2 regions of the Clostridium neuense genome follow, and region 2 is predicted to be linked to the other one. Evidence: riboswitches for the same ligand, from Rfam matches in the RefSeq annotation. Region 2 holds a riboswitch; the other holds the start of a gene.

Region 1 (5,890 bases), on a different contig from region 2:
TGAATGGGCAAAAAGCTGTGTTCATGTTGCTTTTGGGACTGTTAAATTTGCAGATAGAAAGTTATCAACAAGAAAAGGTGAGGTAATTTTTCTTGAAGATTTATTGAACAAAGCTGTTTTAAAAGCAAAAGAAGTAATAGATGAAAAAAATCCTAATCTTGAAAATAAAGATGAAGTGGCTAAAAAGGTTGGAATAGGCTCTATAATATTTACTTATTTAAAAAATAGCAGAGAAAAGGATATTGTATTTAATTGGAGTGAAATGCTTAGCTTTGATGGTGAAACTGGACCATATGTACAGTATACTTATGCAAGGGCAAAGAGCATATTAAGAAAGTTTGAAGAAGCATCTTCAGAAATAGATTACAGTAAATTAAATTCAGAAGAAGAATTTGAGCTTGTGAAGAAACTTCAAGGTTTCAATGAAGCAATACTAAATGCAATAGATAAATTGGAACCTTTTATAGTAACTAGATATGTTATTGATGTTGCTAAAGCTTTTAATAAATTTTATAATTCATGTAACATAATTAATACAGAAGATATTGGACTCAAAAATGCTAGAATGATGCTTGTGAAAGCTTCTTCTATAGTAATAAAAAATGCACTGAACTTGCTTGGTATTAATACAGTTGAAAAAATGTAAAGGTGGGGAATTGAATGGGTTTTTCTTTGAAGGTTATTGTTAGTTTATTTGCAATGGTACTTCTTGTAATGTTTTTTTATAATTTTGTTATTAGAATTTATGTACTTCCTAAGGTTAAAATTAATAAGTGGATAGTCTTGGCACTTGGTGTAATAATGTTTTTTGTAACAAATATTGTTGGGGCAAATCTTAAAATAGATTATACTAAATTTGGAGTAAAGCAGCTGCCTTATTATATATCCATGTTACTGTTTATTTTATTCTTCTTCATGTTTTTTGATCTAATGGGATGGGGAGCGGCATCTAGAATGGATAAAAAGAAAAGCAAGAATGATATAGTTATAAGACCAAAGGCTAAGCCTAATAGAGTAAAAAATAGAGATAAGGATAAAAAATAAATAGTATCTTAAAGCATTAAATAAATACAATTACAATATATTACCGATACACCTGTACTAAATGTATAGGTGTTTTTTTAGTCTTAAGTTAAATTTAGGGAATTGGAAACTTGAATAATGTAGTAAAATAAATATAATGGTATATGATGGAATAATGAAATGGAGATGAATTAGTGTGAAAAAAACAATAGGAATATTAGCAGGAATGGGACCAAGATCTACGGCTCCATTTATAGATCTTGTTTTAGATGAATGTCAGAAGCAATATGGAGCGAAAAACGATATTGATTTCCCTAAAATGATGATATATTCGCTTCCAACACCTTTTTATGTTGATAGGCCAATAAATCATAAGGCAATGAAGGAAACCATAATTGAAGGGCTTCAAAAGCTTGAAAAAACAGGTGTGGATTTTATAGCTATGCCTTGCAATTTTGCTCATATTTATTTTGAAGAATTAGAAAAATCAATTAGCATACCTCTTTTAAACATTGTAGATGAAACTATTAAAAAGCTTCCTTCAAGCAGTGTAAAAATTACTTTATTTTCAACGAGTTCTACATATGAATTTGGAATTTATCAAAAAGGAATAAAAAAATATGGACACCAATTTGTTTTTGAAAATGAATGGCAAGTAATCTTAAATAATTTAATTAAAGATATAAAGACTAGTAAAGATAATGACAAAAATGTTGAAGTTTTAAAGGAATTAATAGAGAAAGTAAAAAAGGAAGATGTTCAAGATATAATAATTGGATGTACAGACTTAAATCCTATTTTGAAAAAAATTTCTACAGAACTCAATATTATAGATTCTTCAAAATGTCTTGCAGAGGCTACTATCGAAAAAATATTGTGAAGTAACATCATCTTGGTATATTAAATAAAATTAATGGTACAAAAAATCCTAATAAATCTTGGTTAAAAAATCATAAAATGCTTAGATATTTCAATCTGTTTGAGCATTTTTTCAGCGGGTAAACATGCACGAGGTTTGGACTAATATATAGATGACTAATACAAGTTAAAGAAGGATAATGGGATTACATCCCAAACCCCGTATATGATCGTTATCCTTCTATACTTTCAAGCAAACACGTGCTTAGAATTACCACTAAGATTTATAGGACTTTTTTAATGTAACTAATTTTTAGGTTTTGCATTTATTATTAAGAGGACCAGTTTGTGGCTTTCAAATCATATGGGCTTATGCCCAAACTTCAATATGCGTACTTCGCAATTTTTTATTAAATATTACTGGACTCTTTTAAATTCAAATTTGTTTCCATTTCTTCAGAGTTATCTTGAGTAGCTTCTGTAAAACTCAGATCAACCTCATCTAAAGGAATAACTTTTGTATGATGCTTTATTTTGTATCCTATATACAATGCAAAAAATAGTGGAATACCTATATAGGATGCAATTAATCCTTGCCAGTCAATACCATTAGGAGTTATGCATGAATACCCTTGACCAAGTATTATAACTACACACATTATTAATGCAAGTATAGGCCCAAATGGATACAGTATAGCTTTGTATTTTAAGGAATTTAAGTCTTTATTTTGATAAATAAAAGCTTTCCTAAATCTATAATGACATATAGCAATTCCTACCCAAGCTATAAAACCAGCGAGACCAGAGGCTGCTACTAGCCAAACATAAACAGTACTCTCAGCATAAAATCCAGTTAGAAAGCAGAGAGAAGCTATTATTGTAGTTAAAATTAAAGCGTTTATAGGGACACCTCTATTGTTTGTTTTAGAAAATAATTTAGGAGCCATACCTTCTTTAGCCATTGAATAAAGCATTCTGCTTGAAGCGTACATACCGGAATTACCGGCAGATAATACAGAGGTTAATATTATTGCATTCATTATTGAAGCTGCACCGGCTATACCTGCTCTTTCAAAAACCATTGTGAAGGGGCTTGTTTTAACTCCAGCAGTAGTAAATGGTATTATGGCACCTATAACTATTATTGTGCCTAAATAAAATATTAAAATTCTCCAAAATATTGAGTGTATTGCTTTTGGAATAGTTTTTTCAGGGTTTTCACTTTCTCCAGCAGCAACACCTATGAGTTCTGTTCCCTGAAATGAGAAACCAGCAATTAGGAATATAGCAAATAATGACTTAAAGCCGCCATTAAATGGACCACCAGCTATGAAATAGTTATGAAATCCAATACTTTTTCCACCCATTATACCCAAAATCATTAAAACTCCAATTACTAAAAATACAATAACAGTAACAACTTTAATTCCAGCAAACCAGAATTCCGATTCACCATATGCCTTTGAAGATAAAACATTTAAACCTACTATTATTACTAAAAATAACATACTCCAAAAAATACCTGGTACATGTGGAAACCAATATTTCATTATCAAAGAACCTGCAACCATCTCAGCAGCAATTGTTATTGCCCAGTTGTACCAATAGTTCCAGCCAAGTGAAAAGCCAAGTGCTGGATCAATAAATTTATCAGCATAAGTACTAAATGAACCTGATATTGGCATATATGTTGCCATCTCACCTAAGCTTGTAATTAAAAAATATACCATTATGCCTATTAAGCCATAAGCGGCAAGTGCACCTCCAGGACCAGCTTGATGTATAGTATCACCCATTGCAAGAAATATACCTGTACCAATAGAACCACCTAAAGCTATCATATTTAAATGTCTAGCCTTTAAACTTCTCTTTAATCCACTGTTTTGTTCACTCATAATTATCCTCCAAGTTGTTTTAGATTTCTATAAGTAACTAAAGATAAACCACCTTGAAGCGATTTATCTATAACTAAGATAATATAAAGAGTTGAAAAATAAAAAATGCCATGAAAGCATATTCATGGCATTTATACGAAAGTTATATATTCTTAACAAATACAAGAAATAACGTATATTATCATTGAAAATAGCTCTCCACAAAATCATTTGTGACAGTCTTATACATATTTTGCATAAGCCCAGCAAATAGTATTAAAGCAATTAGCTATTTACTTCGGCGAAAAATCCTTTCATATTATTTCATCTAGCTTACATCCATAATATTACTATTAAGTTTCGCGCCTCTACCTCAGTTATGTACTTTTTAGTTTATCACCAATTATCCACTGAAATTTAAAATAAGTCAAGTCAAGCGTATTTGTACATGCTTAAAGTTTTAATTGGTTTTATTAATAAAATGATATAATTACTATAAGTATTTATTGATTTCTATCTAAACAAGGTGATAATATTAAAAAAATGATTTTAATGAAGGGGACGCATAGAAATGAATATTAAAATTAGACGAGTATTAATTGATGACTTAGATGAAGTGACAAAAATCGAGAAAATATGTTTTCCAGAAGCAGAAGCAGCTTCGAGAGAATCCTTTGAAAGTCGCATAAAAACATTTCCTGATAGTTTCTTTGTTGCAGAAGATGATGAAAAAATTATTGGATTTATTAATGGATGTGTTACGAATGAAAATACTATTTATGATGAATTGTATGAAAATTCTTCACTTCATGTTAAAGATGGAGCTTATCAGACGATTTTTGGACTTGATGTTATACCAGATTATCAAAGGCAGGGGATTGCAGCACAGCTTATGAATCACATGATAAAATATGCAAAAGAATCTGGAAAAAAGGGGGTTATTCTCACTTGTAAGGAAAAGCTTATTCACTATTATTCAAAGTTTGGATATATAAATAAGGGCATATCCAAATCCGTTCATGGTGGTGCTACGTGGTATGATATGATTCTGAAACTGTAGGGGTAATAGAGAATTTATAGAGAATGCGAAGTAACTTAATCAGTGCACAGTTCACAGTGAAGGATGATTTATCTTCCTCTCGTCAGATAAATCTAAAACTTATAAATGATATTATTTTGATATAAGAATTTATATATGATGAACTGTACAAGTTTACAGGTGAAATTCCGTAGGTACGAAGGAATTTTTTCCTTGCACCACTGTGGAAGTGAAGTAGCAATGCTGAAGGAACGATTTAAAAAAATCCTAATAAATCTTTGCGAAAAAATCACAAAATACTTAGATATTTCAATTGTCTGAGCATTTTTTTAGCGAGTTATTGAAATATCTAAGGATTTTGTGATTTTTTCACATTAGATTTATAGGAGTTTTTTAATGTGACGAAGCATTGTTAATTCGCATTATTTAACCAAATTCATGTCCTGGTATTGCATTATTAACAAAAGTTTTGCCTTCTAATTCTTTAAATCCAGATACCTCTATGTCCGTTACAGCAGGGTATGCGTGATGGTAATCTGGAAATGTAAAGTGAATAGTATAATTCTTTCCAGTGAAAGTAGCTTTTGTTCCGTCATCTGTAAAAACAGCTGTGTTAGTAAGGAAAACGACTTTTTTTATTTTTTTTTCTGAATCCAACATTTTGTATACAGTGAAGTCAAAAGAAGTATCTTTAACATTGGAAATGGCAATTTCATAATATTGTTTTAATAAATGCTCTGGTGATCCATAGACTGCATTATCAAAATAGGTGCCTTCGTATAGCTTGACTTTACCACTTATATTAGTTGTATTTGTTTTAGCTGAGGTACTTGTTGAGTTTGTATTTGTTTTTATTTGGGTATTTTGCTTTGTATCCTTGACCTGAGCATTGTTATCAGAAACTGGTGTTTTATTATCAGAACTTGATGTTTTCGTGGGAATTTTCTTAGTGCTGTTTAGAGCCATTTTTTCAGCAACTGAACCACAGCTAGTAAGGCCTGTTATGGCAACTGCAGCTATTAAAGTTAGTGATATAATAGTTTTTATACGCGAACTTTTTTTAAAATTACTAATCATAATAATTCTCCTTTTATAA
Region 2 (5,890 bases):
CCCTCTGCAAATAAATCCTCATAAACATCCGATACTGCTGTACTATAGGTATCTATTCCAGTTTCACCAGAAAATATCTTTGAATACATTGTTTTATTTGCACTTACTGTACTTATGCTCACTCTAGGCTGCATAATTCCGTATCCACGAACTACCTTATCATTTCTTATCTCTGGTCTATTTAAAACATGGGTTACAGCTCCTATGAGTTTTTTAGCTGCGTCCCTTGGAAGCTTTGTATCAACATCAAGAGTTATTACATATTTTACGTCACGAAGCTTTTCTATGTCTCCACTAATAACATTGTAACTTGTATTTTTATCTCCTTTTATTAGTGCATTAAATTCCATAAGCTTACCACGTTTTCTTTCCCAGCCAATCCACATATTTTGTTTTTTATTAAATTGTCTATATCTATTAAAAAAGAAAAAAATATCTTCACCCCTGCGGCTATACTTTTCATTTAATGCTTTTACTTTTTTTAAAGTGCTTCTGTTTATCTTTTCGTCACTAATTTCATTTTTTACATAACTATCTTTAAAATCACCAAGTATTGCAAAATATATATTTTTTTCTTTATTGGCAAGATAGTACACTTCCATATTTTCTATGAGTTCAGTTACTCTATCTTCGCTGCTTAAAATTGTAGGAATTACCACAATAGTCTTTGCATAATCTGGTATACCGCTACTAAGCTCCATTTTAGGTACAAATCTAGGGTTAGTTAAATGGTTTATACTCCAGTTAAGTATTGAGTTAATTATTTCAGAGCAGGGTATTAAAATGCTTAATCCACCGACAACATACTTCCATGGTTTTGCATAATTATCTGTAATATATATTATCCAAAGCATAAATAACGTAAGTAAAATTGTTCCAAGTATATTAGCCCATATATAAGTAGAAACTTTATGTTTGCTTATAAAACTTATTGTATTTCTTATACCCTTTTTATTAATCCCAATTCTATTTTTTAATTCCTCGATACCATTATCCATAAGATAATATCCTACATGCCTTTTTAACTCACTTTTTGTTTTAGCTTCATCAGCACATTTAACTGCTGCCCTTGCAATATAGGATTCTGGTAATTTCATTTGCTTTGAAATCACCTCTACTCTATGCCTGTAATAATCTCTTGAGGCATAATCCATATTTATATATATATCTGCTGGATCCTTTTTTAATATTTCATGAGTTATGCTGAGTTTTTCAAAACATTCCTTCCAGTTTAATGCTTCAACTTCTCTTATTCCACTTATACAATTCCTCATTGAAACTTGAAATTTTGCTTGTTTTTGATGTTCAATAATAACCATTCTATTACTGTCCATTTCTTGAACTTCCATGATATTGTATATGTACTTATAAATTTTTTCGTTTTCCACTCCATTATCCCTAAGCACCTTTAAAAGTCTTTCCATAAAATGCGTAGAAAAACCCATATTACCTTTTACTATTTTCTTAATTTCACCTTCTGTTAGTTCTTTATCTGAAAGTTTTATTATTTTATCCGCGAGCTTATCTGCTTTTCCCTTTTCCCTTTGAGCAAAAACTATTCCCGAAACAACCCTACTTATATTTTGAATAATAGCTATTCTAAGCATAGTTGGAAGTGCCCAAAGCTCAGAACTTGCGAGTACATTTCTTTCTTCATAGGCATTAATAAATGAAAGGATTATATTTTCATCTACCCTTCCGTCAGTATGTGATATCAATTCATTACTTAGATGATATATTCTTGGAAGACCCTTTAAAGAGCCTTTGTTTATTATAGGAAGTTCTTTATAAAAACTCTCTGACATATTGTGTCGTATATCCTTATATTCCTTTTCTATAAGATACAAATTATCAAGAAGCCATTCAGCTGCTGGAACAATCTCTCTATTATTCCTAATATCCCTATCTATGTATTCATATCCTCTCAAAATACTTTCATAGCTTAAATCAAGTCTTCTTATGATATTTTTTTTGCTGCTTCTCTTTCTTATTGTTTTATGATATTTAGACAACTCTACAGCATGATTTTCTAACTTTTCATTTTCAACATCATCAATATATGGAACATCATCAAAAGAATAATTAGAATTATTTTTTAATGAAATTATAATCACATATAATAAGATTAAAGCTACTAATATTGCTAATAAATATACGTAAGGCATAACAATTCATCCTTTCAGCAACTATATTTTAGTTTTCCTATATATCCTAACTTGAATTATTATTCCCTAATTTATAAAAAAAAATGCAAAATAACAATGCTTCATCACATTAAAAAAATTCTATAAATCTAAGGCAAAAAAATCGAAAAATCCTAAGATATTTCAATAACTCCCTATCGGTCAAACAATTGAAATATCTAAGTATTTTCCGATTTTTTTACCAAGATTTATTAGAATTTTTTTAAACTGTTCTTTCAGCATTGTTATTTTGCTTTCACGGTGGTACAAGGAAAAAATTCCTCCGTACCTACGGAATTTTAGCTGTAAAATTGTGTACCACTTAAAGATAAACAACTTGGAATATTAAAATTAGCCGAATTCTATTTTTGAACATATTGGCTATGTCAACATGTATTGGTTGACAATTGACAGAGGACAGTTAAGGTTAACTTTCTTCCGTTTCACTATAGATAGTCTTAAACTTAATGCTGGCGCCAATTTTTTTAAATTACCTGCTTTTCTCGCTTAGCAAAGCTAAGCATCGTTAGCTATAATTAAAGATTTATCTGAGAGAAGCGAAAGATAAATCATCCTTCACTGTACTCTGGGTTAAATTCCAGTTTAATATGGCAAACTTGGAACTTGCAATTTCAACTTTTCAACTTGTCTATCTATAAATTATTATAATTAATTATCTAAAAATAGCACCACATTAATTTTATAGAATTGAAAACTCATTTCTTATGACATCTTCGTAACTTTCTCTTTTGCATATTAATTTTGAAGTACCATTCTTAACTAAAACAACTGCAGGCTTAGGTATTTTATTATAATTATTAGACATAGAATATCCATAAGCACCTGTGGTTGGTACAGCAAGTAAATCTCCACTTTTAGCTTCCGGCAATTCAACATCTGTTAACAGTATATCGCCAGATTCACAACACTTACCTGATATAGTTACTTTTTCCCTTGATGCATCAAATCTATTTGCAATTGAACATTCATATTCAGCATTATAAAGAGAAGGTCTTATATTATCAGTCATTCCGCCGTCTACAGATATATATTTTCTTATATTAGGTATATTTTTTATAGAACCTATTGTATATAAAGTCGTTCCAGCATTGCCTATAATTGATCTTCCTGGTTCTATAATAAGCTTTGGAAGCTTAATTCCAAGTTCTGCACTTTTTTTGTCCGCTTCATTAAGTATAGCCTTACAGAATTCTTCAGTAGTTCTTGGCTTATCTTCTTTTGTATAATAAATTCCAAAGCCCCCACCTAAATCAAGTTCCTCAATATTATATCCTATTTCTTCTCTTATTTGTTTTATAAAAGTAAGCATTGCATCAACTTCTTCTAAATAAGGATTTATTTCAAATATCTGAGAACCAATATGTGCATGAAGGCCTACAAGTTCAATATTCTTAAATTTAATAGCCTCTCTTACAGCTTCAAGAGCATCTCCATTAGAAAGTGTAAATCCAAACTTTGAATCAATTTGACCTGTTTTTATATATTCATGAGTATGAGCTTCTATTCCTGGAGTTATTCTCAAAAATATTTTTTGAACTATATTTTCTCCTGCAGCTATTTCATTTATCTTCTCAATTTCGTAAAAATTATCAACAACGAATCTTCCTACTCCAAGGTTTACTCCCATTTTAATCTCATCTATTGTTTTATTATTTCCGTGAAAAAATATTTTTTCCATGGGGAATTTTGCTTTATAGGCCGTATACAATTCTCCACCAGAAACTACATCTAGGTTAAGCCCTTCCTCATTTATAATTTGACACATTGCAACAGGTAAAAATGCCTTTCCTGCATAAGCAACCGTATTATTCTCACCAAAGCTTTTACGATAACTTTTGCAATTACTTCTCAAAAGTTCTTCGTCTATAACATAAAGTGGAGTTCCATATTCTTTAGCAAGATTACTTGAGCTTACACCACCTATATATAATTCATTATCTCTTACTGACATGCTTCCAAATAATTTCAATCTTCACACCTCTTTAATCAATTTATGCATAAAAAAATATTTATTGTTATAATTATGCAAAAGTATATAAAATAATACGGCAAAGTTCAACTCTGCCGTATAATAAACAACTTTGTGAACCTTGTAGCTCTCCACTTAAAAACTAAGCGACAGCCTTATACATATTGTGCATAAAGCCAGATAAATAACCTGCCAGCTTATTCATCTTCGGCTAAAAGTTCCTTTCACTGCTTATAATTGCCTGCCAGCTAAAACAGCTACTCTTAACTTAAAGCGCCTCTACATTAGTAGTTTCACTAATATCAATTTTTTTTATTGTAGCATAATACTCATAAATATACAACTTATTTTTAAATATTATAAAATTCTTCGAAGGATTTTTCAACATATAAATGATCCTTAACACCGCATAATTCCCTTACAGAATGCATTGCAAGTAATGGTGTGCCTATATCAACCGACCTTAAAGCCAAATGAGTTGAACTTATAGGTCCAATTGTGGATCCTCCTGTTTCATCTGATCTATTTACAAATTTCTGAAATGGAATTCCAGCACTTTTACATATTTGAGTATACACTGCTATAGAGTTACTCTCGGATGTGTACTTTTGATTTGCATTTATTTTAATTACAGGTCCTTCATTTATATGTGGTCTATTAGTTGGGTCTGCTTTTTCACCCTTATTTGGATGAACAGCATGTGCCGCATCTGATGATATAATAAAAGATCTGCTAAGCGCTCTAAAGAAATCCTCTCTATCGCCTCCAAAAGATATAACAATTCTTTCAAGTATATCAGATAAAAACTGCGAATCAGCTCCTTGCTTAGTAGAACTTCCTACCTCTTCATTATCAAAGCACACAAGAACATTAGTCATTTCCGATACGTTTGACTTTACTAAAGCACTTACTCCCGCATGAACCATTTCTAAATCATCTAATCTGCTGCTGGAAACAAATTCATTATTCGCTCCCATTATACAACCCTTACCATATTCATAAAGTACAAGATCGAAGTCAATTATCTCCTCCTGATCAACATTCAATTCACTGGCAAGGAGTTTAACAAGATAGTTATCTTTTTCAAAATTATCATTAATAAGACCAAGCACAGGAAGCATATCAACCTGCTTATTTAACTCTATACCCTTGTTTATATTTCTATTCATATGTATTGCCAGGTTAGGTATTATAAGTATAGGTCTATTAATGTTTATGAGTTTAATCTTAGGACATAAAGCAGTCTTTCCCTTTAAAGCCACTCTCCCAGCTAAAGCTAAAGGTCTATCAAGCCAAGTATTTAGGATAGGTCCTCCATACACTTCTGTATTTAACTTTAAATACGCTCCTTCTGAAACAATTTCAGGATTTGGCTTTATTCTAAAGGTAGGGGAATCTGTATGAGCTCCTATTATTTTAAACCCATTTTTAGCAATAACTCCACTTCCAACAACAAACGCAACTAAGGCTGAATTGTTTCTTGTAATAAAGTATTTTCCATTCTTTTGAACTTCCCATCTGTCTTCCTCATTTAATTCCATAAATCCATTATCTCTAAGCATATCGCTTATTGTATCTACTGCATGAAAAGGTGTTGGACTTTTATATATAAAGTCAATCAATTCTTCAGCATATTCTAATTCTCTTTCCATTTGTTTAACCTCCATATAGATCAGTTCACATTTTGCAATATAAGAAAGATAAATGATCCTTTATG

The links. Region 2 has a riboswitch for lysine ahead of lysA (diaminopimelate decarboxylase). Riboswitches for the same ligand answer to the same signal wherever they lie in the genome.
Region 1: linked by a shared signal. The riboswitch ahead of ACJDT4_RS10070 (amino acid permease) and the one ahead of lysA (diaminopimelate decarboxylase) in region 2 are both predicted to bind lysine.

What each region holds. Positions count from the first base shown of each region.
Region 1 is NZ_JBJIAA010000007.1:153,360-159,249, forward strand. Features, by position in the region: gene argS (arginine--tRNA ligase) at 1-646, shown strand, start outside; gene ACJDT4_RS10060 (hypothetical protein) at 661-1,044, shown strand; gene ACJDT4_RS10065 (aspartate/glutamate racemase family protein) at 1,220-1,903, shown strand; gene ACJDT4_RS10070 (amino acid permease) at 2,292-3,776, opposite strand; lysine riboswitch at 3,960-4,134, opposite strand; gene ACJDT4_RS10075 (GNAT family N-acetyltransferase) at 4,327-4,815, shown strand; gene ACJDT4_RS10080 (M56 family metallopeptidase) at 5,221-5,890, opposite strand, start outside.
Region 2 is NZ_JBJIAA010000001.1:142,890-148,779, forward strand. Features, by position in the region: gene ACJDT4_RS00675 (glycoside hydrolase family 94 protein) at 1-2,165, opposite strand, end outside; gene lysA (diaminopimelate decarboxylase) at 2,884-4,173, opposite strand; lysine riboswitch at 4,290-4,463, opposite strand; gene ACJDT4_RS00685 (M18 family aminopeptidase) at 4,524-5,825, opposite strand.